4 regions of the Paenibacillus sp. J22P218 genome follow, and region 2 is predicted to be linked to each of the others. Evidence: riboswitches for the same ligand, from Rfam matches in the RefSeq annotation. Region 2 holds a riboswitch; each other region holds the start of a gene.
What was found. A riboswitch is a leader RNA that binds a small molecule or an ion and turns the genes downstream of it on or off. The one in region 2 is predicted to bind cyclic di-GMP.

Region 1 (7,333 bases), on a different contig from region 2:
CGTTGTCACCCTCTTCGACAACTTCTTCTTCACCTGCGTCTACCGATCCTTGAGGCGTATCGTCTTCGTCAACAACAACTTCTGTTTCTGGTGTTGCTGTTGGCTCAACTGTCGGAGTCGGTTCTACCGTTGGTTCCGGTGTCGATTCTGGCGTTACCACCGGCGTAGGAGCTGGCCTTGGTGTTGTTGTTGGTTGTGTCGTTGGTTCCGATGTCGGCTCTACCGTTGGTTCCGGTGTCGGTGCGGGCGTTGGTTCTGGCGTTACTGTCGGCTCCGGTGTCGGTGCCGGCGTTGGTTGTGGCGTTGCTGTCGGCTCCGGTGTCGGAGTCGGCGTTGGATCTGGCGTTGCTGTCGGCTCCGGTGTCGGAGTCGGCGTTGGTTCTGGCGTTGCTGTCGGCTCCGGTGTCGGAGTCGGCGTTGGTTCTGGCGTTGCTGTCGGCTCCGGTGTCGGAGTCGGCGTTGGTTCTGGCGTTGCCGTTGGCTCCGGTGTCGGAGTCGGCGTTGGTTCTGGCGTTGCCGTTGGCTCCGGTGTCGGAGTCGCTGTTGGTTCTGGCGTTGCCGTTGGCTCCGGTGTCGGAGTCGCTGTTGGTTCTGGCGTTGCCGTTGGCTCCGGTGTCGGAGTCGGGGTCGGTACAATTACAGTCTTCTTCACGAAAAACTCGATTTCACGAATTTTATCCGTCTGAGCTGTCGAGGAACCGGATTTGGTTCCGCTTGCTCCGTAGGATGTCGTCTCAGTTTTATATTTGTTGCCGGATTTCCAAGTAATCTTCACGCACACGACATCATGTTTCAATAAATCCGTGTCATTAATTACGTTCCAATTAACGGTCTTCTTGTTGCTCTTTAATTCGCCGCTCACGACTTTTTTGCCGCTAGGTCCTACTTCAAAGCTATTAGAATTACCTACCGTATATTTATAGCTGGCATCGTAGCCTTCCGTGCAGCCTGGAGCCGGCAGTTCCTTGTAGTAAAACTTTACATAGGATATTGTTTGTTCTTTATAATAAGTTACCCATTTCCACTTACCGTTGACTTTTTCGTATTTCTCATAAGCATACTGAGGCGCCTGAAGGCCACTTCCGCTAATAGCACCACCGTCATACTCATAGGTTTTAGTTGCACCATCCGATAACCCTTCAACTTTCACGCAAGTAATGGCATAACCATCTCCCGCATTCCAGTTTAAATTGGTTTTATCGTAGTCGCGGGAACCGCTAACGACTTGGTCCCCATCATCGGATAGGGAAAAATTATAGTTGTAAAAGAAGACCTCATCCACATAATCGCCGCTGCAATTGCTTGCCGCCCCACTGCCGCTTCCATGGGCAAAAACCGTACCTGCCGTACCTATCGTTAAGATGACGACCAACTTCAACAATAGGGCTGACTTCAACCACTTCTTCTTAATCATAAATACCCTCCCCGTAATATATGACGTCATGACTTCCGCAAAATAAAAAAGACCGCCATGACAGTTCATGGCGGTCGGACGATCATAGCATCGATAGCTTAACGATGCCTTAGACTCCTGGCTTTGCGTCCCAACCTTTCGGATGGTTTGCGATTTACATGAGATATTGTTGTTTTGTTAGCTTTTTTGCATAAATATGTAACAATTGTGATTCGCAAGTCCTATTCTATTACTGTTACTATGAAGGTGTCAATACTAGATTAGCATTTTGAGAACATAAATTTCACGCCATTAAATGTATGCGTATTCATGCGTTTGTTCGACAAATTTCATCATGATAATTAGTAGAAGAAATAAGAAAAGCGCAGCCGTCAGACGGTTATTCACCATCAATACGGCCACGCTTGTATAGTTACTTATATCTTGCTTCCATACAACTCGTCTATTACTCGCCGGAGCGTTGATCTCTCATATGCGGGAACAACAGTACGTCCCTGATCGAAGGCGCATCCGTCAACAGCATAATGAGACGGTCGATGCCGATTCCCAAACCGCCAGTAGGCGGCATGCCGTATTCAAGGGCACGGATGAAGTCATCATCCATCTCATGCGCTTCGTCGTTGCCGTGCTCTTTCTCTACGAGCTGTGCCTCGAACCGTTCGCGCTGGTCGATCGGATCGTTCAGCTCGGTAAAGGCGTTCGCGTGCTCGCGTGCTACGATGAATAGCTCGAAGCGGTCCGTGAAGCGCGGATCGGCTTCACTCTTCTTCGCCAGCGGCGAGATCGCAACCGGATGTCCGGTAACGAACGTAGGCTGAATCAGCGTATGCTCGCCAAATGTTTCGAAGAACGCGTTCAAGATATGACCAAACGTCATATGCGGCTCAACCGCAACTTTATGCTCCTTGGCAAGGCGATGTGCTTCCTCGTCGGTCATCTCCACGCTGAAGTCGACACCCGTAAGTTCCTTCACGAGATCGACCATCGAGACGCGGCGCCATTGCGGAGTCAAGTCGACTTCTTGGCCTTGGTACATAATCTTCGTTGTGCCAAGCACCTCTTGTGCGATATGCGCAATCAGATTCTCGGTCAGAGCCATTATATCTTTGTAGTCAGCGTAAGCCTCATACAGCTCGATCATTGTGAACTCAGGGTTGTGACGCGTGGAGATACCCTCGTTGCGGTATACGCGGCCGATCTCATATACCTTCTCCAAGCCGCCCACAATAAGACGCTTTAGATGAAGCTCGATCGCAATACGCATATAAAGCTGCATATCTAGCGCGTTATGATGAGTGATGAAAGGACGAGCAGCAGCTCCGCCCGCTATCGAGTGCAGCGTTGGCGTCTCTACTTCTAAGTAACCTCTCGAATCGAGATAACGGCGCATCGATTGAATGATTTTGGACCGGGTAATGAACGTTTGTTGAACGTCCGGATTCACAATCAGGTCGACATAACGTTGACGATAGCGCAGTTCGACGTCCTTCAGGCCATGGTACTTGTCAGGCAGCGGCAGCAACGATTTCGTCAATACGTCAACATCCTGCGCTTTGACGGAAACTTCGCCTGTATTCGTCTTGAACACGACGCCATGTACGCCGACAATATCACCAATATCAAGCAGATCGAATGCAGCGAACTTATGCTCTTCGACCGTGTCCTTGCGGACGTAGATTTGAATCTTGCCGCTCAAGTCCTGGATATGCGCGAAGCCCGCCTTGCCCATGCCGCGCTTCTGCATAATACGGCCGGCGATGCTCACTTTAACCGCTTGGCCTTCCAGCTCTTCCTTCGTAGACGCTTCATAGGCTGTTAGAATATCTTTGGCATTATGAGTGCGCTCGAACTTCTTGCCGAATGGGTCAACGCCTAAAGCGCGAAGCTCGTCTAGTTTGTCTCGGCGGATCTGCAGAAGCTCACTTAGCTCCTGCTCCTGTCCCTGCTCGTTATTCTCATGTTCCACTTTCGTTCATCTCCCTGATACGTAAGGGTAACCGATAACGTTCAAAAAGCTTCCGGCAAGGAAGCTTTCTAAACCATTCATCGCAAACCTTATTTTTTGATATCGACAATTTTATATTGAATGATGCCGGCTGGTACGTTCACTTCTACAACGGTGCCTTTTTTCTTGCCTAGAATCGCCTTGCCAACCGGACTTTCATTAGAAATCTTATTTTGGAGAGGATCGGACTCCGCAGTGCCTACAATCGCATATTCCATTGTGTCGCCGAATTCCATATCTTCAACCGTTACAATCGAACCAATGCTCACTGTATCGATATCGATATCATCGTTATTGATGATACGCGCATTACGAAGCATCTTCTCAAGCGTAATAATACGGCCTTCGATAAATGCCTGCTCATTCTTCGCGTCCTCGTATTCGGAGTTCTCGCTAATATCGCCATAACCGATTGCAACCTTGATCCGCTCAGCGACTTCGCGGCGCTTGATCGACTTTAAGGTTTCCAGTTCCTCTTCAAGCTTCTTTAAGCCGTCCTGAGTCAGAATGATTTGCTTATCGTTCATCTTTCCGATTCTCCCGTCGTGTGACTTATTTTCATACCGTGTATGAATTCACTGTTACCTAATATATTACGCTTCATTGCCATCATACCTTGAGTCATTTCACTTTAAAGGAGTCTCTTGAGAGCCTCTTTGGATTATATTGCACGATTATATTTCAAAGTTGCCCCCAATGTCAATCAAAGCCAAACGTCCCATTGAAACCGTTTCACTTAGGCGTGAATCCATACATTCCGCATCATGCCGACATCTGTCGAACTTTGTCGATGCAAGTGCCGCTGCCTCCAAAATGAAGCATGCTCCGACATGGCGCTCCATTAAAAGCAGCGGCAACCGGCGATCCATTTAATGAATGATCTCTTCCGCTGCGGTATGAACGGATGAAACGCCGTTCTGCTCCTGCACGGCCTCTTCCTCCAATGAACGAATAAAATTTTCCAAAATCGCCACCATGCGATCGCGGTCCGTTTCTTCCATAATAACGTCCTTCACGCGCGCGCCGCCTGGCAAGCCCTTCAAATACCATGCTAAGTGCTTGCGCATCTCGCGCACGGCTACCGCTTCGTTCTTTAGAGCGATCAGTCGGTCAAGGTGCAAGATCGCGACTTCCATCTTCTCGCGCGGTGCCGGATCGCCCAGAAGCTCGCCCGTTGCCAAGTACTGAATCGTACGATAGAGCATCCATGGGTTGCCCAACGCGCCGCGTCCGATCATAACGCCGTCGACGCCGGTGTGATCCAGCATCCTTCTCGCGTCCTCTGGCGAGAATACGTCGCCATTCCCAATTACGGGAATAGATACCGATTGTTTGACATCCCTTATGATGTCCCAATTCGCCTTGCCCGTATACAGTTGCTCCCGCGTCCGTCCATGTACGCTAACGGCCTTGCCGCCTGCGCGCTCAACCGCACGAGCGTTCTCGATCGCATAAATATGCTCGTCATCCCAGCCGATACGCATCTTCACGGTAACCGGCTTGTTCACTGCGTCTACGACAGCAGATACCATCTCATAGATTTTGTTCGGGTCAAGCAGCCAACGAGCGCCGGCGTCGCATTTCGTTACCTTCGGTACGGGGCATCCCATATTAATGTCGATAATGTCTGCATTCGTCTGCGTATCGACAACCTTCGCCGCCTCGACCAGCGACTCACGGTCGCCGCCGAATATTTGCAAGCTAAGCGGCTTCTCGCGCTCGTCAACGAACAGCATCTCCATCGTTCGCTTATTTCCGTGCAGGATCGCCTTGTCGCTCACCATCTCCGCGCATACTAGTCCCGTTCCGAATTCCTTTGCTATTAAACGAAAAGCAGGGTTGCACACGCCTGCCATCGGCGCCAGCACAACCCTATTCTTCATCTCGATGTCGCCGATTTTCAGCATGCCCTTCCACACTCCTCATTGATATTATTTGATCCCAAGCGTCCGGTGCCGGACGTCAGGCTTTATTCACGGTTATCCGACATTAATTCCTCGTAATCGATCCCGAGCGTGCTCGCGATATGGTTAAGCAGCTTCGGGTCTGTCTTCCTCGTACCGCGCTCAAGCGAGCCCAATACCGCAACAGATACGCCAAGTACTTTGGCCAGCTCCTGCTGTGTGTAGCCCTTCAGCTTCCGAAAGGCTCTGACGCGCTGCGCCAATTGATTGTTTTCCATAACGTAATGCCTTCCTTTCCATCCTGAAGCGCGCTACCGGCCGCACGTGCAACCTCACTCTGCAGCGTATGCGATATTTCGATAACATCGTTTAACGGCACAAGCACGAATGACCGCTCCATCATGCGCGGATGCGGCAGTGTCAGCTCCTCTTGATCCATTCTGACATTATCGTATAGCAGGAGGTCGAGGTCAATGGTTCTCGGTCCCCAACGTATCTGCCTAACTCGCCCTAGCTGCAGCTCATATTCGAGCAGCTTGCGCAGCAGTTCGATCGGACTGAGCGAAGTGCGGATCGCTATCGCCATGTTCAGAAATGCAGGCTGATCTGTATAGCCGACAGGATCTGTCTCATAGATGCCCGACACACTCCGTACTTCAATGGTTGGTTCATGGTCAATCAGCCCGATAGCCTCCATCAGAAGCTGCTCTCGCTCTCCCATATTCGACCCTAAAGCGACGTACGCTTCGAATGACTGCCCGTTAGGCGGGAATCGCTCTTCCATGTGCATCCCGCTTTCTCCGCATCTCGATCGTTACCCCGTCAAAGTGGATATCGAACGGAGGATGCGGCTTTGTTACTCGAACCGTCACTTCATTTACCATAGTATAAGCTTCCAGAACCCGTGATGCAATGTGACCTGTTAAAGCTTCAATCAGCTTGAAAGGAGGTCCTTCCACAATCTCTTTCGTGAATGCATGGATCTCCGCGTAGTTAATTGTATAGTTCAAATCATCGGTCTCAGCAGCTTGGCCAAGCTCCATATGCAGCACGACATCGACGTAAAATTGCTGCCCCAGCTTATTCTCTTCGGCAAAAACGCCATGATACCCGTAGAAGCACATCCCTTTAATCGCCATTTGGTCCATTTCCGTCACTCCCCTCACAGGCAAACGTCTTATTTCTTAATTTGTTGTCTTAAATTTCAAAATAGCGTCCGTCATCAAAGCGGTCTGCTTCATCTCGCGAACGTCATGCACCCTAACGATATGACTGCCTTGCGCGATACCAAGCGCGACTGTCGCGGCTGTGCCGAATGCCAACTCTTCCACGGGCAAGCTCAGCGTGTCGCGAATAAACTTTTTGCGCGATGTGCCGAGCAGCACCGGATAGCCCAGCGCCGACAGTTCGGATAAGCGAGCAAGCAGCTCTAAGTTGTTCTCGTACGTTTTGGCGAACCCGATACCGGGATCGAGCCATACCTGAGTCTCCGAAACGCCGGCCGTCTTCGCGATCTCGACACTGCCAAGCAGATCAGCCAGCACATCGGGCACGAAATCGTTGTAGTCCCGCGCATGACGGTTATGGTTAAGAATAACGGGGCAACCGAACTCTGCGGCCACAGCCGCCATCTCGGGGTCACCCTTCAAGGCCCATATATCGTTAATCATGTGAGCGCCCGCTTCGAGCGCCTGACGCGCAGCAGCAGCCTTATACGTGTCTATAGACAGCGGTATATGCGGAATTTCCTTCCGCACCGCTTCAATAACAGGAATGATGCGCCGCAGCTCCTCATCAAGAGGAACGGGCTCGAAACCCGGACGCGTCGATTCGCCGCCGATATCGAGAATATCCGCCCCATCCTCCACCATAGCAAGCGCGTGGGCTACTGCAGCATCCACCCCCGTATACTTGCCGCCATCAGAGAAGGAGTCAGGCGTCGCATTGAGAATGCCCATAATTAATGTGCGTTTGCCAAGCTCCAGCCGAATGCCGCCGTTCAACTCATAT
Region 2 (7,333 bases):
TTTAAACCTGTGATCGGGTTATTGACTTACAATAGGAAGATTGTCTCTATGGACATGGCATTCCGATATTTTGGGGATGAAGATCGAGGTATCTCGGATCTAAAGAACTGGGCACAAACGAACAACGTAAAAATGGTCAATAAATCGTTTCAGACGTGGATATAGAGAAAATGAAGTATTTAAGGCAGTCGGTCTAGAAAGAACGGCTGCCTTTCTCTGCTGAGTGGATGAAGTGAATAAAAGAAATAGAGATAGGAAATCAGTAGGTAATCCTTAGGGAAAAAGAGGGATTACGGATGGAACGGACATTACAAAGCTTCTCGTCAATCATTAAGGATAGACTGAACGATGCAGCTGATCTCGTTATAAAAACATATAAAGTGCAAGAACGAATCGAACTAACCTCCATGTATTTGTGCTTAACGGATCAAAAGCTGGTCGATGAATTGGTCATAACAGGCCTATTAACGCTGCATTCCCCGCTGAAAAATGGTCAAAATCCTTCTCAAGTAAGATAAGCGTTTCCTATACTTCGACGGGTTGTTTGCAGCGCATGCAAGGTCTAAACTATACGCGAGCAACGATAATAACCGATGGATAGAACGAGGAGGAGCAATCATTCATGAATCAATCCACATCAGCACAAACACCGAAGCTGCACGAAGTGTTCGGACGGCAATTTCGAATCGGCGCAGCCGTTAATCCGAGAACGCTGGTCTCGCAGCGCGAGCTGCTGGCGCAGCATTTCAATAGCGTAACGGCGGAGAATGAAATGAAGTTCGAACGGCTGCATCCGGCCGAAGATCGGTATACGTTCGAGGAAGCGGACCGCTTGTTGGAATTCGCAAAGTCAAACGGTATGGCAGTCCGAGGCCATACGCTCGTATGGCATAACCAAACGTCCGATTGGGTGTTTGATAACGGCTCGGGCGGCTTAGTTGATCGCGACACACTGCTTGCACGAATGAAAGTGCATATCGAAACGGTAGTTGGGCGTTATAAGGGACAAATCTACGCATGGGACGTTGTGAATGAAGCAGTGTCTGACAGCGGAGAGGAGCATCTTCGTCCGTCCAAGTGGCTGGACATTATCGGCGATGATTTTATTGCCAAAGCGTTCGAATATGCGCATGCCGCTGATCCTGACGCGTTGTTGTTTTACAACGATTATAACGAGTCCGTACCTGAGAAGAGAGAGAAAATCTATGCACTCGTCAAATCGCTTAAGGAGAATGGCGTGCCGATCCACGGGGTAGGACTGCAGGCGCATTGGAACTTGACACATCCGACGCTGGACGATATTCGTGCAGCCATCGAACGATATGCTTCTCTTGGACTGCAGCTGCATATTACCGAAATGGACGTATCGGTCTTCGCGTTCGAAGACAGACGCACGGATCTGACCGCCCCTACGGCTGAGATGATGCAGCTCCAGGAGGAAAGATACGGCGAGATGTTCCGGTTGTTCCGGGAATATAGCGACGTACTGACAAGTGTTACATTCTGGGGAGCAGCTGACGACTATACGTGGCTGGACGGATTCCCGGTGCGGGGACGGAAAAATTGGCCGTTGCTGTTCGACACGAAGCATCAGCCGAAAGGCTCGTACTACAAGGTGATTAGCCAAACGGAAGATGCGCTTGAAGGCTAATAGCGATTGAGAAGATGGCAAGCTGGAGCCGGCATGAGTCGGAGCCAGCTTGTTTGCTTTGCATAGACATATTGCACCAAATATAATCGGTCGACAATATCGGTCAAAGGAAGATTGTGACAAAATGATGATTTCTTAAATAAATTAACGAAATCTATACTTCAAATCTATTGATATCTGAAATGTAAAATAGTAGAATGTTCCTATTCGCTGTAAATGTTTACTAATTGTATCGGTGAACTATCCTAAAATCACATAATGCAAATCCGTCGAAAGACGAGAGACGCAAAGCTATAGGGACTACTTCTCAAAAAAGAAATGTCAGCCAGTTGCAAAAGGTTTAGCAGAGGCATGTCTATGGTCGTCCATAGACATGCCTCTTTGCTTACAACAAAAAAGAGATAATAACGAAATAGGAGAGAGTGGAGACAATGAGCGAGCAAGAGATGAATATCCGGACCTTATTTCCAAGCGACGACGGCAACGAGCGACAACGAGACGATCTTATAGCACTATTCAGGCAAATCGTAGAAGGGGTCGATGCTTTAAAGGATCCCGATTCCGTTAATTTAAAAGGAACGAAAGATAGAGGAGCTACTTTCTATCAGGATTTGACGAAGAACAGCCGCATTCCCGTTAGCGGAAGCACGCAAAATGAAGTGAACGGCGAGCTGCTCAAGCTTCTGCACGGTCATCCTTACCATACGAAATACTTTTTGACTAATATTTTGCCCATGGCCAGCATTCCAGGCATCATGGGAATGCTCACCGCTTTTATGGTGAATGGCAATAACTTGTGGGACGTATACGGACCTGCCGGAGCGGAGGCTGAAGTCAGAGTCGTTGCCATGATGTCGGCACTGATTGGTTATGAGCCTACGGAAAGCGGCGGATATACGACTTGGGGCGGGCAAGGGGCCATCTTTACGGGACTTCGGCTAGCCATTAATAAATATGACGCCAAAGCTGCAAAAGCAGGCGTACCTGACAACTTGTTTGCCTTCTGCTCGGAAGCGGCCCATTACAGCCTGTTCAAATCGATGGAAGCAACGGGGCTGGGCAGCAATAATCTGATTAAGATCCGTACGCGAGAAGACAGCTCCATGGATGTTCGGGATCTCGAAGAGAAAATGGAGAGCGTTATTCAAAGCGGAGGCGTCCCTGTGTACATTGTGGCAACGACAGCGACGACGGATGCGATGGGCATAGATAATGTCGAGGAAATCTTGGCTGTGTCAGAGGAACTAGCGACAAAGCATGGCATTCAAAGGCCGCATATCCACGCGGATTCGGCGCTGGGCGGATTTTTTGCCTTCTTTAACGATTACGACTTTGAAGGAAATCCACATAAATTCGATGCAGAAACGCTATCGGCGCTTCAAGCGATAAGGGAGAGAATGAAGCATTTGGGATTGGCGGATTCGTTGTGCTTTGACTTCCAGAAGCTCGGTCAAACGCCTTACTCCACGAGCTTATTCCTTGTGAAGTGGGCATCCGATCTCAAGCTGCTTGATTTGGAGCCGGATGAAACGCCGTACGTTGGACATCGGGGTTATGGGGATTATCATACGAGCTATACGCTGGAATGCTCTAGAATGGGCAGCTCGATCAGTATTTTAAGCGCGCTAACGGCTTTCGGCATCGAAGGTTATCAGAAGCTGCTCGCCCAATTCGTCGAAGTCAATATAGCGTTCAGAAAGACGTTGGCTGCCGAAGTTCCCGAAGCCGTCATCGTCAATCCTCTAAATCCGGGCATTATCACGCTATTCCGTTTGTATGCGGATCGTAAAAACGGCTATCACGCGGAATACGAAGGGCTTCGCAGCTATGCGGAGATTGAGCGCGAAAATAAGCTGAACGAGCTATTGTTCGAAATTTTGGGCAGAGACCGCGGAAAAATGTTTTTCGGAGATACGAAGAAGCATCTCTACGTGCCAACCGCGGACCGGGCGGGTCAAATTGCGCTGTATGCGGCTAAGTTATTCGTGATCTCGCCGTACACGCAAACTTCAGATGTCGGTGCAATCGTTCACTATTTGAAACAAAAAATCGCTGAAACGTATGCCGCTTATGATCGGCTATCCACGAAGGAGAACAACCATGAAGAAATCTATTCTTAAATTGAATTGGTTCAGAGAACATCTTGCCGTCAAAATCTCGGTCAGCATCCTTCTGCTGCAGGTCGTGACATGCGTAGCCTTTGCTCTATCCGGCTATATGTCGCAGAGCAACCTCTCGGAGAAGCTCCTGGAGCAATTCGATAAGCGGCTCGCGACGGATATTCAAATCGCGTCGAACACGCTTGCAGCCATTCCGGGAAGCGATATTCAACTGACGGGCGCGGACGATCCGAACTACGCGATAATCAAGACGGAGCTCGAGAAGCTCCAGACCGTTCATAGCTTGGAGAACATTTATATTTTGTCCAATACCCAGGATGAAGAACGGATTCTGATTTTGTCGGGCGTCCCTGACGACTTCGGAACCGCTTATCCGTTCACGGATGAAATGAGGGAAGCCATTGCTTCCAAGAAAACGATGTTCAGTCCGATTTACGACGATGAGTACGGCACGCATAAATCAATCTTCGTGCCGCTGACCGATAAATCCGGCACCGTGTACGGCATCTTGGGCATCGATCTCGATGCTTCCGTTGTGCCTGAGACTGCCTCCAGCTCGAACTGGATGACTATTATCATTTCCGTCATCGTCTTCGTTGTCGGTAGCGTGATCGCCGTTATTATTAGCCGAATCATTACGAATCCGCTTCGCAAACTGATGATTGCAGCCGAGAAAGTAGCGGCCGGCGATATGAGAAGCCAGTTCTCGATCGACAGCAAGGATGAGATCGGCAAGCTGGGTGCCGCTTTCGGTATCATGATAACGAGCTTAAAAACATTGATCGAGCAGGTCATCGCTTCGTCCGCGCTTATCGGGGATACGAGCAAGCATCTGAAGCAATCCGTGAATGAATCGACGAATAGCGCGCAGCAGGTGGCCGAATCGACGAGCAAAATGACAGAAGGCATTACGGAGATCGTACAGAGCGTATCCGAAAGCCACTCGAGCATTCATAACATTGATACCGACATCAAAGAAGTATCGGCAGGCATGAAGGAAATTCAAGAAATCGCGTCCGAGGTCCATTCGCAATCGGAGCAGGGGCAAGAGCTTGTCGATCGTACCCTCCAACAAATGGAGACGATCAAGCAGGCGATGCAGCAGTCGCAGCAAGCGGCTGCGGCGCTGGAGACTCGTTCTAATGAAATCGGAGAGATTATCGGCATTATAACCGAAATATCGACGCAGACGAATCTGCTTGCGCTTAATGCTTCGATCGAGGCGGCACGGGTCGGCGAGCTCGGAAGAGGCTTCGCTGTCGTTGCCGAGGAAGTGAAGAAACTGGCTACGCAATCGGCTCAAGCAGCGTTGTCCGTTAACGAGCTCGTCTCGAGCACGCAATCGAACAGCCATCTGGTTAAGCAAAGCATCGAAGAAGGAACGAAGGCCGTCGAGCTTGGCCATTCTTGGATTAGCGGTACCCACCAAAACTTCAAGCATATCTACTCGGGCGTTTCGGAGTTTACTGTCCACACGAACCATATGTCCGGTTCGCTGGAGAAGGTAGAGCATTCCTTCGTACGCATCACGGATGCCATGCAGCAAATTAACGGGGTCACGCAGGAGCAGGCGGCCGGCACGGAAGAGGTTGCTGCGTCCGCGCAACAGCAAAGCGCGTCCATGCAGGAAATATCGGCTGCCATCCAGCAGCTGTCGTCTCTATCGGTTGACTTGAACGAATCGGTAAAGCCGTTTAAGCTGTAGTAGTATCGTTCGAGCACACTGAGCCCTTCCGCCTTCGAGCGGGAGGGCTTTTTATTGCGAACAAACTTTCTGTTAATGAAACGAGGACTCGAAACATGTCTGATGTGACTTTTTACCGCCATGAGGCGCTGCCTTTCTTGGAAGCTAAGCGATGTCTAAAGAGCGATCTAGCGTACCAAAAACATTTTCATGAGGAATATTCGATCGGGTTAATCGATAAAGGCGTAACGAACGCTTGGTGCGACGGAACCATGCACCGGGTCGAGGATGGAAAGGCAATCAGCTTTCCGCCGATGATGCTGCATGCCTGCCAGCCGGAGACGGGAATGGAGTGGAATTACAAAATGCTGTTCGTCAAGCAGGCTTGGTTAGAGCAGCTTGACCTTGAACAGCGGGAGCGCGATCAGCTTCATATCCCGTTTCTATTGGCCGAGGACAAAAACAAAGCCTGCCGCATTCAAATTAACCAGATCATGAATGCACATAGGGAAAACGGCTCGCCGCTTGAGATCGAGACGGCTTTGATTGAGCTGATACATGATCTCGTTAGTCGGAACGCTTCAGATTTGGTGCATGAAATACAGCAAGGCAAGCAGGATCAGAAGTACGTCAAGCTTGTACAGGACTATATGCATGAGCATTTTACAGAGAAGCTAACGATGGAGGAGCTCGAGAACGTAACGGGAATAAGTCGATTTCATCTCATTCGGTTGTTTAAACGATGGAATCATCTGCCTCCGCATGCCTATCAGAATCTGCTGCGCATTAATTATGCCAAGGCCGAATTGATGAAGCGGCGACCGATTGCCGACATTGCAACCGATGCGGGATTTTATGACCAGAGCCATTTTGCGAGAACGTTCGGCAGGATTGTAGGAGCAAAGCCATATTCTTACGCATTGTCATCTTAATAACAAAAAGCAATTTTGTACAATACCGTCATCCCTCTACTCCGTACAATGGAAGGAACTTGAGTAGGGGAGAGATGTTGCATGCACCATGAATCGAATTTGGAAAAACAATTTTCAGCGGCTCTAAAGTCAATCGCTCGCCGTGAAGACCTGAAAGCTTACGTAGAGAGGACACCAGAGCTCTATATGCTGCTTCAGCAGGCCGCTTCTCGGTATGTTACGGGTGAAACCCGACAAGATGGAGTTGCCGCTAGCCGCCGGCTGGCCGGGGAAGGTTATAAGCTTTCCATCGAATATATCGGTGAGAATACGACGGATGCTGACGAGTGCGAAGCGGCTGCAGCGGAGATGAAGGCGCTCATTCAAGATTTGGGTCGGGCCGGACTTCCAGCTCGCGTATCCTTCGATCTGTCGCATATCGGGCTTTCGTTGGATAAGGAGCTTGCATATTCCCATCTGATGGATGTGGCAGCCTATGCCGGAACTGTAGAAACGGAGATTGAGTTATTCATCAGCATGGAAGAGTCCGGCAAGACGGAGGATATATTATCTGTCTACATAAGCGCTGCAGCAACTTATTCGAACATAGGCATTACGTTGCAAGCTCAATTGAATCGAACGCCGCAGGATTTGGAAGCTCTAGCTGATTCGCCACGTCGTGTACGGATCGTGAAAGGCGCTTATCAAGAACCGGAAGACCGCGCCATCCATCGGTCTCCTGCTCTTAATGAACGTTATTTGGAGCTTGTGGAAAGCGCTATTCGCCAAGGCCATCACGTATCGATTGCTACCCATGATGAAGCGATTATGGATGAAGTGCTGAAGAACGGGTGGCTGTCTCATGGCAATGCCGAATTCGAGATGCTGTACGGTATTCGTCCCGAGCTGGGAAGCAAGCTGAAGGCAGACGGGCACACGGTTAGAATCTATCTCCCATATGGCCATG
Region 3 (7,333 bases), on a different contig from region 2:
AAGGGCCTTGGAGGCGGAGGGCTTGAAGCGGTAGCTGCAGCGCTAGGCCTAGGAGCGGATGAGCTTAAAGAAGCACTGGATGGCGGGAAAACGATTGCGGCTCTTGCTGCCGAGAAAGGCATAGCCGTACAAACCGTTATTGATGCTCACATAACCGAAGTGAAAGCCAAACTCGCCGAGAAGCTTGCGGCGGGAGAGTTGACGCAGGAGCAGTATGACGAGAAGCTTGCAACCTTGGCTGAGCAGGCTGAGAAGCTTGTAACCGGCGAGCTTCAAGGGCGCGCTCAAGATGGCGGCAAAGGTCCGCGCGGGGAGCGTCCTAACGGGGCGCGCGGTGCCCAGAAAGGTGACAAGCCGGCAGCGGAGAACGGGGCACAGGCAAGCGAAAGTGAATCGGCATCTCAAGCCGAAACCGGGGCAAGCGCTTAAGACGAACAATGGCAGTACAGGAGGCTAATCCTGTACTGCCATTCGTTGTTTATGCAGTGCTTTATGCGGCACTGCCGGCCAGCAGCGCTTCGAACTGATGCGCCGGAAGAGGCTTGCTGAACAAGTAGCCTTGCAGTTCATCGCACTTCAGCTCTTTGCAAAATTGCGACTCGTCATCGGTTTCAACACCTTCTGCCACGACCCTCATATCCATACTGTGCACAAGCTCGATAATAGCCCGAACGATCGAGGACTTCTTCTCGTCGGTCGTAATGCCTTGAATGAACGAGCGGTCCAGCTTCACATCGGAGATCGGCAGCCTTTGCAGCTGATTAAGCGTTGAGTATCCGGTGCCGAAGTCGTCCATCGAAATTAAGATGCCGAGCTTGCGCAAATACTGGATCGTTTCAATGACTTGCTCCATATTGCGCATGAAGACGCCCTCCGTAATTTCAATGCTGACGTATTCCGGCGATAATTGCGTATCTTCTAACGCGGATACGATCATTTCGATTAAGTTTCCTTGGAAAAAATGTCTGCCCGAGATGTTAACCGATACGCATATCGGAGGTAAACCCGCATCCTGCCACGCTTTGTTCTGGCGGCAAGCCTCGCGGAACACCCATCGGTCAATTTCTAATATGAAGCCCGCCTGCTCGGCAAGCGGAATGAACTTATCTGGCGGAATAAGGCCCAGCTCGGGATGCTGCCAGCGGATAAGCGCTTCTATGCCGCATAACTTCCCTGTCGAGGCGCTCATTTTCGGCTGATAGTGTAAGGAGAATTGGTTCGTTTGCAGCGCATTATAGAGTCCGTTCTCCAAGTGCATCTTCTCTGTCATGACCGAGGCAAGCTTCGGCTTGTAGAAGCGGTAGCAGCCGTCGCCCTCTTCCTTGGCGCTGTACATGGCGATATCCGCGTTGCTAATAACGGTGTCGATATCTTCGCCGTCGAGCGGATATAGACTAATGCCAATGCTGATTGTTAAGTAAAGCGACATGCCGTCGATTTCGAAGGGCTTGGAGAATGCTTCACCGATTTTCTCCGCCATGTCGTGTACCTCGGCAACGTCGGTGTATGAGCCGGCGAAGACGAATTCATCGCCTCCGAGACGGAATACATCGAAGCTCGTTGCTGTCTCTGCGAAGCGGTTGGCAGCCTGCTTCAGGAGTCTATCGCCGGTTGCATGGCCAAGCGTATCGTTTACTTGCTTGAAGCGATTAATATCGGCGAACATAACGGCAATCTTATGCTCATTACCGGCATGTATCGTAATCATATCTTGAATATGCTTCGTAAAGTGAAGCCGATTCGGCAAACCTGTCAGCATGTCGTAATAAGCGAGGCGATGAAGTTTCTCCTCCGATTGCCCAAGCATATACGCTTGGGCTTGCAGGCGCTCGCTGTTTTTCTGCGTCTCACCGAACATATGGACGAGATTGACCGCCATTTGCTTGAAGTTGCTAATTAAGGCGTGAATCTCGAAAATATTGCTGGAAGGCCATTCGATCATGTCTTCCTGCTTCAGGCGGCTCGGCAGATTGTTCGTCGCTTCGGCTAATCGCTTCAAGCTTCTGCCTAGCCAGCGGTTAATGAAGAACGCAACAAGCGCGGCGAATAAGGCGAGCGTAATTAAATAAATGAAATGCGTGATGTATTTATTAAAAAGATAGTATTGATAGTTATGTAAAGGAATATCGATATGGATCATGAGGCCCGTATCATGGATGGGCGAGGCGTAACGGAACTTGCCTTCATGCCAAGTCGAGATATGGAGCGGATGCTCTTTACGTACAGGAATAAGCAATTGAAGGTTGTTGCTTAACGCTTTGTTAATCCGGTAGCTTGAGGTGTCATTGCGGATGCTGCCGTTCCAAGGGATGACAGTGCCGCTTCCATCCGTAATGGTAATGGTGTATAGAGCGGACGAATGCTTGGCAATCAGCGATTGCAGGTATGCAAGCGTGGCCTCGGACTTATTGTCGTCGTATCGGATTCTGCTCTCCATATATTCTCTTCCGATCATCGAAGCTACGTTGCTGGAAAGCTGCTCGGCGTGGCGGCTGGCTTCCTTGAATGAGCCCGTGCTGCTAATGTAAATATTCAATAGAAACGGCAGTATAACGCACACGATCGAGAAATGAAACATGACGCGGTTGAGGGAGCTGGATCTGCGCCAATTGCGAGCGATGCCGGACCACTTTGAGAGCGGCAAATATTGCAGGGCAATATCGGCACACAGCGCGTTCAGCAGTCCGTTGATCGCCACAATCGACGTAACGAGCATCAGATCGGTCCCCATAGCGTTATATTGACCAACATGAGTAATATACGTTAGTGGAACGGCGATAAGCAGCCAAAAGGCAGCGTCGCAGACGAACAGGTGACTCGGGAACTTGCGAACGAGCAGACCGACAATGGCAATTTCCAGCAGTCCGATGTAATGGAATAGAGATTGATCCATAAGCTGAGTCCCAATCGTATGCACGACTGCGGCGGCAAGCAATCCGGGCCAGAACCCGAACAAGCGAAGTCCGACTAACAGGAATACGCTTGTAAAGGTGAATGTTATGCCATATAGAAAGGGATAGCCAAGTCTCTCGCAGATTAAAGCGAGCAGCGTGCATAGTAGAAAGGACAGGGCGATGATCCATCGATTACGCTTCGGTTGCTGTACAGTACTCAATTCGGGCCTCCTGGTAATATGTCAATGGAACGATTACGGTTGGATTTGACAATAAAAAAAGGATGCCAAACGGCACCCTCCTGCGGTCACGAATCATTAGGGTAACCCGGCGATCATGGCGTCATTACGCTGTAGACCCGTAGCTTTGCGTCCTATGCTTTCGCATAGTTTGCCCTTTGCCTATCCGGCTTTTCACCTAATATTCGACAATTTATTCTAAATTCCTTCTTTTTTTGCGCAAACTTGAAAACTAAGCTTTCAGTACGTCATGATCGACATAACGCTCGCCATTCATTTCGCTAATGATGTTGATAGCAGCTTTGGCGCCGTCGCCGGCCGTAATGATCGCATGAACGCTTACGCCTGCTACCGTTCCAGCGGCCCAGATTCCGGGAATGTTCGTTTTGCCGCTTGGATCGACAGCGACTACCGTCTTGATGCGCGGCTCTGTACCCGCTTTTGTCTGAACGCCGATATGCTCGGCAAGGTCAGTTGCGGCTCCGGTAGCGAGCAGGACATGCTTTGCCTCGTAAGCTCCGCCATCGGATTCAATCTTGAAACCGCCTTCGATGACAGTAATGTTCTGAACGGTTTCCTCCTTAATCTCGGTGCCGAATTTGAGCGCCTGCTTCTTGCCTGTCTCGATGAGATCGGGACCGCCGATTTCGACAACGCCGTAATGGTTCTCGAACCATGCGCGCTTCGTCATCCCTTTGTTATTTTCGAACATGACTGTTTTTTTGCCTGCCTTCGCGCTAAAGATCGCTGCGCTTGCTCCTGCGGGTCCAGCTCCGATAATTCCAATATCGTACACGCGTCCAACCTCCAAATGTATTTATTTCGTTCCTTTCGTTTTCGCCAATATTATATAAATGTTCCGCGGCAAAAATCAATCGGACAATTCGAGTCCGTTCACGATATGTTCATGATTGACGCGTTGCATTCGAACCGGGTCTTTGATATAGTTCGATTATCGAATAGTTCTACAGTAGAATTAGTTTGTCCGAGTCATTGGAGTCATTAGCGTTCGGACCATTACGACAGAGAAGGAGGATCTGATGCGGGAATGGATCTCAAACTATCCAAAGAAATTATACATCGCTACGAGGCTGCCCACTTCTTGGTTAACCGCCGATTAAACGCTTTGATACGCGAGCTGATGCCGGAAGAGCTGACGATCGACCAGTTCTCGACGCTGCGATATTTGCATAGCCAGGGGCGAAGCACGTCCTCGGAGCTGGCTGATATTTTCTGCGTGGGCAAAAGCTCGATTACGGCCATTATCAATCGTCTTTTCGACAAGAATCTGATTTATCGTCTGCCTGACGAGAAGGATCGTCGCGTCACTTATTTAGCGCTGACCGAGGAGGGAAAGCAGCTTTTTGACGAGATGGACGTGAAGATGTATGAGCTGCTGCTAAAGTATATCAGCCCGTTCGACGAGCAGGAAGCGATCACGTTTATTCAGACGTTCGAGAAGCTCGCTCATGAGCTAGGCAAACCACAGTAAGGCTATGAAGCGTAATCGTGAAGGGAGAGCAGAGAGAGAATGAGAGTCATACTGAAGCTGAAGTGGTTAGTGCTTGTGTTATGGATTGCGGTGGCAGCAGGGCTGATGATAACCGCGCCGGCAATGGGGGAGCTTGTACGGACCAAAGGACAGATCGGCGTGCCGGAAGGTTACTCCTCGCATATCGCTAGCGAGCTCGTGAAGGAAGTAGGAGGCGACGATGGCGCAAGCGGCATGGCGACCGTGCTCGTCTTCCATAAGGAAGGCGGCTTATCGGAAAGCGACCTAGCCGAAGTGAAGGGCGGCGTCGATAAGTTGAAGGCGGAAGGCGAGGCGATCGGCGTCACGTCGGTTACAAGCCACTTCGATACGCCTGAGCTGAAGCCGCAGATGGTGTCCGAGGACGGCAGCACCGTTCTGACCCTTTTGAGCGTAGAGGCCGGCGACCGGGAGCTGGTCGACCTGAAGGACGGTTTGTACGAGTCGCTGTCCGACATTGGCATTGAGCATTATTATACCGGCAACTGGATTATCTCCGAGGATGTTGTGCAGAGCTCGCAGGAAGGGCTTAAGAAGACGGAGCTTATTACGGTCGGATTCATACTTATCATCTTATTCATCGTCTTCCGTTCGGCGGTTGCGCCGATTGTGCCGCTGCTGGCGGTGGGCTTTACTTACCTCACCTCACAGTCGATAGTCGCATTCCTCGTGAAGTATGCTGACTTTCCGCTATCGAACTTTACGCAAATTTTCCTCGTTGCCGTCTTGTTCGGGATAGGCACGGACTATTGCATTCTGTTGATCAGCCGATTCAAGGAAGAGCTGGCCCATCGCGGCGACATTACGGAAGCGATCGTTCATACGTATCGCACGGCAGGCAGAACGGTGTTGTTCTCCGGGCTTGCGGTGCTGGTCGGCTTCGCGTCAATCGGCTTCTCGACGTTTATGCTGTATCGTTCGGCCGTTGCGGTCGCTGTTGGCGTAGCGGTGCTGCTCATTGCGCTGTTCACCATCGTCCCGTTCTTTATGGCTGTGCTGGGCAAGGCGCTGTTCTGGCCGGCGAAAGGCTCATTGGAGCATAAGCCGAGCAAGCTATGGGGCGCTGTCGGAAGCTTCTCGCTGAAGAAACCGGTGTGGGCGCTTGTTATATTGGCGGTTATTGTTGTACCGTTCCTCACCGCTTATAAGGGCTCTATCTCATTCAATTCGCTTGACGAGATCGGCGACAAATACGATTCCGTCAAAGCATTCAATATTATTGCGGAAGGGTTCGGACCAGGCGAATCGTTGCCAACGACGGTCGTCGTGAAGACCGATCTGCCGCTGGATACGCCGGAGGGACTGGCGGCGCTGGAGCAGGCGAGCCGCGAGCTGGCGAAGGCCGAAGGCGTGAAGGCGGTTCGCAGCGCCACGCGGCCGATGGGCGAGGCGATGGAGCAATTCCTCGTCGCCGACCAGGTCGGTACGCTCGAGGATGGACTTGGACAGAGCGGCGAAGGGCTCGGCAAGATCGGCAGCGGCTTGTCCGAGGCGAGCAGCGCGCTGAACGAGAATGCGCCGAAGCTGGCCGAAGCGGTCGACGGTGCTGGAGAACTCGCCTCCGGCACGAATGAGCTGAAGACGGGCGTCGAGCAGCTTGGCGCTGGTCTGAGCAAGATCGAGCAAGGGCTGCTGGACGGCTCGGCCGGAGCGAAGGAATTAACCGCTGGGCTTGAGCAGGCGCATGCCAGCGCGGTTCAATTGGCTGCTGCGAGCAAGGAACTTGCGGGCAGCTATGAGCAGCTTGGCGGCGGTCTCGATCAGTTGACCGGCGCTTATAGCGCAGTCGCCGCTGAGCAGGCGAAGCTGGCGGAAGGGCTCTCTGGCGTGCAGCAAGGCTTAAGCGGGCTGACGGACAACTATCCTGGACTGGCGGAAGATGCCGCATTCCAGGAGGCGCTGGGCGCGCTCGGCCAGCTGCAGCAAAGCGCTGCCGGCGTTCACGCCCAGCTTGCGCAGATGAACGCGCAGCTTGGCGCAATCAATACCGGCATGAAGCAGGCGAATGCAGGCTTCACGCAAGCTTCGCAAGGCCAATCCGCGCTTGCAGGCGGACTTGAACGATTGGCAGCCGGCATTGCCGAGCTGCAGAAGGGCATTGCGCAGGCAGCGGCAGGCCAGGGGCAGATCGTTTCCAAGCTGCCGGGCGTAACGCAGGGTCTTGGTCAACTGACAGAAGGGCAGAAGGAGCTGCAGTCGGGCTTCACGGCGCTTGGTGATCAGCTCGGCGAACTGACAAGCGGACTCGACGATAGTGTCAGCGGACTTACGCAAGTGACGGATGGCCTGCAGTCGGCTGGCGGTTACTTGAATGGTTTGGCAGAATCGCCGAATAAACAAATGACGGGCTGGTATATTCCCGAAGAAGCGATTGCGAACGAAGAATTCCAAACGGCACTTCATGTGTATATGTCCGAGGATCGCCATACGGCTAAGTTCGATGTCGTATTCCGTACAAATCCTTACGAGCAAGATACAATGGCTGAAGTTCCTTCGCTGGAAGCAGCCGTGGAACGGGCTCTGCAAGGCACGGCGTATAGCGATGCCGAGATTGCGATCGGCGGCGTGACGAGCATGAACCACGATCTGAGCAATATATCGTCGGCCGATTATTCGAAGACGGTTGTGCTCATGCTGATCGGCATAGCGATCATTCTGATCGTGCTGTT
Region 4 (7,333 bases), on a different contig from region 2:
CATCGCTCCAGCCGCTGTCCGCGCCGGGCACGCCCGCGCCCTCAAGCAGCGCCTGCGCTTCGCCCCGCAGCAGCGCGCGCCCTTGCAAAAGCGCCGCCGCCCGCCTCGCGGCTGCGGCCAACGCCTCCAGCGCAGCCCCGCTAACGCTTGCTGCGCCGCCATCTCCAGGCTCGCCAGCTGCAGCGGCTCGCTCCCAGCGCTCCGCGCCCCCGCGCAGGCTATCGCCCTGCTGCTTCTCGCCGCGCTTGCTCCGCCGAGCGCCCGCAGCCTCCCCGCACGCTGCCGCCGTACATGCGGCAAGCCTGCCAACCACGCCATCGCGATCGCTCCTCCCTCCCCCTCGTCGCTCCTGCTCACTATTACAAAGCTCCGCCGCCCTGCAAGCATCCCCGAGCGGCAGCGGATTCCGCCATATCCAGCCCTCGTCTGCCGGAGGGACAATCCTCCCCATTCGCATGCCGAGCGAGGGCTCGAGCCAATAAATCCGATCAACTTCAGGCGCGATCGTACAATAAGCTCTCCTTTTTTCATTTTTGCCGACAACATACACATAAGCCCGCATCTTTTCTACGCTCCCCGCATATTGTATTTCTTAGTGCGTCGTCATTGCTGCCATTCTACATACAACCAAGAAAACGCAAAAAAAGCACACCTAGAGCGCATAGAGCGCTGCAAAGTGTGCTTCACTTTCACAACCGTTATGGCAATTAGTATATACTAGAACGGCATTTTGGACAAATCGGATGGATTCTGCAAGTCGATAAGCACCGCCTGATTCGCGTCCTTCAAAATACCTTCAGACTGCAGCAGCCACATCAACTGATCGGCATCGCTTTCTCTAATGGAAACGACTGCACCTGCTTCAGCGGCGGTACGGCTTCGCCTCATCTTTTCCGGATATTCATGAACCGTCACCTTTTGTCCCTTGCGTGCCATTCGATCGACAATAGCAAGCGTCTCAGCGGTCGCGCCATAATCAACAACCGTCACCTTGACTTCCTTACCCGTCTGACGCGAGAATGTTAACAATGAACGCATATACCATTCGATATTATGTTGATCCTGATCGGCTATAAGCACATAATGCCTGCTAGCCCGGTTCCGCCCTTGCCGTATCCGATAAGCTAGATGAACCGACAATGCAGCCGCTATATAACACCCAAGCACGAGAAGCAGAAGTTCTAACACGGCGGTCACCTCCTCTATGCGACACTATATGCGAAGGAGCGCCCACAGGTTCCGGTATAAGCGGACAAGTTAAAAATATACTGTCCAAATGCCTCGTTCGACATTTTTCTTTCTTTTTCATCATTCCCCAACATTTTAACACTCTTGTGGAAATACCAATATATGTTATCATTTTAGTGCGAACTAGAGCATAAGTAGTATTGGAAAGCAGATAGAGTGAAGGAAGGAGGGAAAACCTCTTAACATTCATGCTTTTTAGGGAAGCGATGATGTATAATCTGCATTTGGACACTTGGATTATACGGAGCTAGTAGTGTAACCGGCCCTCTTAGAACTAGATTATCCAAATCTAAGAGGAGAGTGAACAATGAAGTTGGTCAAAAAACAGTTTGCGGTCATCATGTCCATCATGCTCGTCTTGTCCATGTTCTTAAGCTCGATCGTTATGGCGCAGGGCACGGATGAAACAAGTCAAGAATCTGCACAGGAAACAACTGCACCGGCTACCGAGAATCCAGAGTCAACTGTTCTCCCTTCTGAAGAACTTGCATCGGTAGAGTCTCCTTCTCTTCAATCTTTATTGGTTTTCACCAGAGGCGGTGGTGGAGGCGGTGGCAATGCATGCGACGGAGACGACCGCGACGTGTCCGGCATTCAAGGCACTTATGGCGGCGGCCGTGATGATGAGGATTGTGATGACAACAGCAACAAGTGCATCGGCGGAGACAGCCCCAGATTAACCAACGGGGTCCTGCAAGGCACTAGTGGCGGTGGACGTCACGATGATGAGGATTGCGGGAACATCAAAGTTACCAAAAAGTATTACTACGATGATGACGATGCAAAACCTCAGAGCGGCGTCACTTTCCAAGTACTTAAAGACGGCAATGTAGTTGCTACCGGCACAACGAATAGCAGTGGCCAAGTGGAGTTCGAAAACCTGGCACCCGGCTACTACAAGGTAGTTGAGGTTGTTCCTGCAGGCTTCACGACATCCATCTCAAGCAACGGTCAATCGGTAAAAGTTGAGGAAGACAAGACTGCGAAGGTTGATGTATATAACACGCCTATACTCAATCTCATTGCCGCTTGTACCGACGAACCAAGCCAATCTCGCAAATGGATCGTTACGAACGAAAGCAATGTGAAACTTTATTTCAAATGGAAAACGAACGGATCATGGCATAGTGAATACATCACTAGCAACGACTCTGAGCCAATCATTGTCACAGGCACTCCCGGTTCGCTTACCGTCAAGTGGGGCGATGACTACAGTAAGTCGATAACCGCACAAAACCCAGGCGAAGATTGCACACCACCGACTCCTACTCCAACGCCGGAGCCGACCCCTACACCAACGGCGGAGCCAACTCCTACACCAACGCCGGAACCGACTCCTACACCAACACCAGAGCCGACTCCTACACCAACACCAGAGCCGACTCCTACACCAACACCAGAGCCGACTCCTACTCCAACGCCGGAGCCGACCCCTACACCAACGCCGGAGCCGACTCCTACACCAACGCCAGAGCCGACTCCTACTCCAACGCCGGAGCCGACTCTTACACCAACACCGGAACCGACTCCTACTGTAGAGCCGGAACAACCGGAACTTACAATTACGAATGTATGTACCGTTAGTCCGAGCTCCACTCGCAAATGGAGAGTACACAACCCTGGCGATGAGGACATCACAATTACTTGGTACGTGCTCGAAGCTAATGACGAATCTTCTAATCAAGTGACCGTTCCAGCTGGCAAGTCGATCACGATTACGGCAGAGACGGTATCGACGGAGTCGAAGGAAAACACAATCAGAATCGTATGGTGGGGTCCTGGCGAGTCTTCATACTACGAGGAATTGGTGAACAACGGAGCTCGCTGCGCAACGTCTCCTCCGGAGACGCCAACTCCGGATCCGTCACCTACTCCTACGCCGGAAGTATCACCAACTCCAACACCTGAAGTATCACCAAGCACAGAGCCTACTCCAACGCCTGAAGTAACGCCTACTCCAACGCCTTCCACTGAGGTAATTGAAGAGGAAGAGATTCCAGAAGGTGGACCTGGCGACGGTGGAGATGGCGGTGAAGATGACGGCAGCGTGATCGAAGAAGGCGAAGTACCGCTCGGCAATCTTCCTAAGACCGGCGATACAAGCTCGCTTCCGTTCTACCTGCTTGGCGCTTTTGCAATCTCGGCTGGTATCCTTACATTCAGAAAACAAAGAGCCAATAAACAAAGCTAGAGATCCCGCTAGCGAAGCATTCGAACCTCGGTGTTGTCGAAGAGACTGCATCGAGGTTTTCTTTTCTTACGAACACAACAAAAAAATCCCGCTCCTACAGACACGGGACCCCCACTTTAATCAGTTGTGCAACACGCTTTTATCTATTACAACGTAACCCAACCATACTTAATCGATTGAATAACCGCTTGCGTGCGATCATCAACCTCCATTTTTTGCAAAATGCTGCTGACATGGTTTTTAACCGTCTTCTCGCTAATAAACAGGAACTCGCCAATGTTTTTGTTGCTCTTGCCTTCAGCCATCAGACGCAGCACTTCTGCCTCGCGGCGAGTCAGCGGGCTTTCGTCGACAGCGTTATATTTAACGCCTTGCTCTTGGGCGGCTGCAGCTCCCGATACAATTCCCATCTCGTCCAGGTACGTCATACGACGAAGCTGATTGATAAGCTTCCCTGTTACTTTGGGATGAATATACGCATAACCTTGAACAACCGAACGGATCGCATTAATAAGCGACTCGGCTTCCATATCCTTAAGCAAATAGCCAGTAGCCCCTTTGCGGAGCGTTTCGAATACATAGCTCTCATCATCATGAATAGACAGAATAATTACCTTCACGTCAGGGAACATGCTCTTGAGTCTTTCTGTTGCGACTACACCGTTCTCGATCGGCATATTAATGTCCATCAGTACGATTTCGGGCAACGTATGATTGCAAAATTCCATAACCTGAATGCCGTCACCACACTCGCCGATCACTTCCAAATCATCTTCCATATTCAAAATTCGTTTCAAGCCTTCGCGAAACAACTGATGGTCGTCTGCAAGTAATATTTTGATTTTTCGGGCGGGAGTGCTCGGAACTTGATTTATCATTATACTACTCCTTTCTGTTCTCGGCAGTTATTGGTATATGAATTATAATTTTCGTACCCTGTCCAGGATTTGAGTCTATATCCATCCTTCCTTCAATCAATTCCACGCGTTCTCTCATCCCGATGAGTCCAAAATGGGAGTTTCGGCTTGCTCCGAGATCGATTAGATCGCTCTGGAACCCAATGCCGTTATCGTGAATGATGATTGTAATCAAATGAGGCTCATAGCTTATGTCAAGCAATACGCGCGAAGCGTTAGCATGCTTCAGAGCATTCGTGAAAGCTTCTTGTACGAGCCTGTATATGGCCGCCTCCATGGCAGACGGCATTCGAATCTCCTTGCCGGAGAGCTCGAATACAGTATGTATTTTTGATTTATCTTCAAAATCCTGCACAAACTTCCGCAGCGTCGGCACTAATCCAAGATCGTCGAGCGCCATTGGCCGGAGATTGAAAATGATTTTGCGAATTTCTTCAAGCCCAGAACGAACCTGGCCTTTCAAATCTACCAATTCTTCCTGCACCATCTCGAATTCTTTCTTAATCAGCATACGTTCGGCGATTTCTGTCCGAAGCACAATATTGGCGAGTGACTGTGCCGGCCCGTCATGAATTTCCCTGGCGATGCGCTTCCGCTCTTCCTCTTGCGCCAAAATAATCTTAAGACCCAACAGCTGCCTCGTCTTCGCCGATTCCAAAATTCGCGTCACCTGATTAAGGTCGCCTGATAAATACTCCAGTACGACGTTAATTTGCGAAGCAATCATCTCCGCCCGCTCAATCGAGTTCTCAACGTTGCGAACCCTCTTCTGCAGATCGTCCCGGCGAGCCTTCAAATACGATTCCTTCTCGCGGTACACCATAAGATCCAGCTGGATTTGTGTGGCCTTCTCGTAAGCCGACTTAATGTCCTCTTCCTTATATCGGACGAAATCCCGGCTCACTTCAGTCAATCGAATTCGCGCGCGCCTGTAATCCTGCTCCAACTGATCGACTTTCTCGATCGTCTTCACCGTTTCCTGAAGCACAAGCTCCAGTTCCTGCTCGAGTGCTTCCAGCTCAGAGCGCGCGGATTCGCATATTTCATAGATTTGATATTTGCTGTCTTCCATCACTTGAATTGCATTTTTGATAACTCGGTTTATATCGACTGTTAAGTGATCCACGATCGATCGGCAACCTTTCTATGGCAATCCTGATTCCTATACTTCTCTATCATACCACAGAATGGCTGCCCATCGTCCATGCTATTGAATGGTAATCTTCTTCTGTTTGGCATCGTATCCTACGGTGAAGCCAAGCTTCTCCGAGAATAATCGCACAGGAATCAACGTTCTATTATTGCGAATAATAGGCGCTACCTCCGATTGCTGGCGAGTACCGTTCAACACGTATCCCTTCTCGCCAATAACCATTTCAAGCAGCTTCGTTCCCCGCAGTACGCCTACCTTGTTCAGCTTGCCGTCAACGAACAGCTGTCCGCCGAGAGCATCGGTTACGAAGCGGAGCGGCACATAAGTCGTTCCGTTCAACTGAATCGGCGCTGCATCCAGCTTAAGCGCTTTGCCATTCAAGGTCGCATTCGTGTTGCCTACTATCATCTCAACCTTGGACTTCGTATCTACCGTTACCTCCGGCGCATAATTCAGTTTCATATTATCCAAACCTACTGTACCAGTAACCGAGCGTCCAGCTTGCGTGCTGTCCAGCGTGACGACATAGATTCGCTTCAGCTTCACGGGATATTTCATGCCGAGAGACGATAGATTGATCTTAATCGTCTTCCAACCGCTCCAATCGAGCTGCTTCGTTACATCGACTAGATGTGCTTTGCCGTCGGCATCAATAAGCTCTGCCCTTACCCAGTTTTTACTTTGATCGCTGTATACGTCAAGCGACATCGATGTAGGGCTTCCAGACAACGATACGCCATTCGTATTAAACGCCGCATACGATGCCTTCGTACCTGTGCCGTTCGTAAAATCATAGGTTAGCTTAAGCGCTTTGGCGGATGTTTGTCCTGGCAAATCCGTAGCAAGGCTCACGCTGCCCGCAATTTCCTTTGGCGTCACTTGGGACGAGATCGGATAAGCTGTTTTCTCGAAATCCTCGAATGCTTTGACCGTTTCGCCTTGCGTGAATGGAATCAACGTCGGGAAACCGTCGTAACGTCCGATCGCATATCCGGTCTTCACGCCCGCTTTTACCGAATTAACCGTTAACGTATCGCCTGTCATGGTGCCGTTAAAGCCGATATACTCCCATTTAAGAGAATCGCCGCTCAGCTTGTACGTTTTGCCGTTCTTTAGTTTCACTGTAACAGGAACTGTCAGCGTTGAACCCGGCGTAAGCATACCGGCAGCCGTATTCAGCGAGATCGAGGCGATCTGGTCTTGTCCGATTACCTCCATCGTATATTGAGCCGAAGCATCTCCAGCCTTGACGCTTATCGTTGTTTTGCCGACCTTAGTCGCCGTAAACGTATTGCTGCTGAATGTCCCTACCGCAGGATTAGCACTCCAAGCTGCTTGCGTCGCATCCACTTTAATGGGGTTATAATACGTATCATAGCCATTGAGGGCGAAGGTCGTCTTTTGGCCGAGGAATACCACGTTCGAGCCTGTTATAGTAACGCCCTTCAGCGTACCAACCGGCGCGCTTGTGAATACGCCTATGCCATTCGATACGCTACGCTGCGTCGTTCCGTACTGCGTCGAATGGGACAGCGTCAGCGAACTCGTGCCGAGCGGTCGTTCGACCATGGTCGTAGAACCGCCGCCGTCCAGGTTCACGCCTTTGTATATGCCAAGCTGCACCATAACCTGCTGCAGCTCTTTCAAGCTAAGTCCGGTGCTGCTGCCGTATTTCTCGCTCGTAATTAAATACACCTTCGTACCGTCCTTGGAGTAGCCTACTCCGGATCTTGACGTGTAAGAAGAACCGCTGACACCTGTTACGTCACGGGAGAACGCCGATGCTGCTCCTCCGTCAACTAGCAAGGTGTGGCCTCCGATTAA

Region 1: another riboswitch for cyclic di-GMP. It lies ahead of AC0YN0_RS30040 (LPXTG cell wall anchor domain-containing protein); the one in region 2 lies ahead of AC0YN0_RS04355 (pyridoxal phosphate-dependent decarboxylase family protein).
Region 3: another riboswitch for cyclic di-GMP. It lies ahead of AC0YN0_RS19285 (putative bifunctional diguanylate cyclase/phosphodiesterase); the one in region 2 lies ahead of AC0YN0_RS04355 (pyridoxal phosphate-dependent decarboxylase family protein).
Region 4: another riboswitch for cyclic di-GMP. It lies ahead of AC0YN0_RS18575 (SpaA isopeptide-forming pilin-related protein); the one in region 2 lies ahead of AC0YN0_RS04355 (pyridoxal phosphate-dependent decarboxylase family protein).

The regions. Positions count from the first base shown of each region.
Region 1 covers NZ_JBWDNL010000010.1:84,228-91,560, reverse strand. Annotated here, with positions in the region: gene AC0YN0_RS30040 (LPXTG cell wall anchor domain-containing protein) at 1-1,414, opposite strand, end outside; cyclic di-GMP riboswitch class I at 1,481-1,576, opposite strand; gene lysS (lysine--tRNA ligase) at 1,860-3,380, opposite strand; gene greA (transcription elongation factor GreA) at 3,470-3,946, opposite strand; gene dusB (tRNA dihydrouridine synthase DusB) at 4,289-5,326, opposite strand; gene AC0YN0_RS30020 (helix-turn-helix domain-containing protein) at 5,389-5,601, opposite strand; gene folK (2-amino-4-hydroxy-6-hydroxymethyldihydropteridine diphosphokinase) at 5,553-6,107, opposite strand; gene folB (dihydroneopterin aldolase) at 6,085-6,471, opposite strand; gene folP (dihydropteroate synthase) at 6,508-7,333, opposite strand, start outside.
Region 2 covers NZ_JBWDNL010000001.1:1,075,760-1,083,092, forward strand. Annotated here, with positions in the region: gene AC0YN0_RS04345 (hypothetical protein) at 297-518, shown strand; gene AC0YN0_RS04350 (endo-1,4-beta-xylanase) at 623-1,651, shown strand; cyclic di-GMP riboswitch class I at 1,901-1,988, shown strand; gene AC0YN0_RS04355 (pyridoxal phosphate-dependent decarboxylase family protein) at 2,083-3,771, shown strand; gene AC0YN0_RS04360 (methyl-accepting chemotaxis protein) at 3,752-5,476, shown strand; gene AC0YN0_RS04365 (helix-turn-helix domain-containing protein) at 5,572-6,387, shown strand; gene AC0YN0_RS04370 (proline dehydrogenase family protein) at 6,469-7,333, shown strand, end outside.
Region 3 covers NZ_JBWDNL010000004.1:251,604-258,936, reverse strand. Annotated here, with positions in the region: gene AC0YN0_RS19290 (hypothetical protein) at 1-429, shown strand, start outside; gene AC0YN0_RS19285 (putative bifunctional diguanylate cyclase/phosphodiesterase) at 491-3,115, opposite strand; cyclic di-GMP riboswitch class I at 3,213-3,299, opposite strand; gene AC0YN0_RS19280 (FAD-dependent oxidoreductase) at 3,366-3,929, opposite strand; gene AC0YN0_RS19275 (MarR family winged helix-turn-helix transcriptional regulator) at 4,182-4,625, shown strand; gene AC0YN0_RS19270 (MMPL family transporter) at 4,665-7,333, shown strand, end outside.
Region 4 covers NZ_JBWDNL010000004.1:86,649-93,981, forward strand. Annotated here, with positions in the region: gene AC0YN0_RS18565 (ATP-dependent helicase ComFA) at 1-562, opposite strand, end outside; gene AC0YN0_RS18570 (hypothetical protein) at 718-1,188, opposite strand; cyclic di-GMP riboswitch class II at 1,441-1,522, shown strand; gene AC0YN0_RS18575 (SpaA isopeptide-forming pilin-related protein) at 1,556-3,439, shown strand; gene AC0YN0_RS18580 (response regulator) at 3,586-4,317, opposite strand; gene AC0YN0_RS18585 (sensor histidine kinase) at 4,322-5,482, opposite strand; gene AC0YN0_RS18590 (stalk domain-containing protein) at 5,564-7,333, opposite strand, start outside.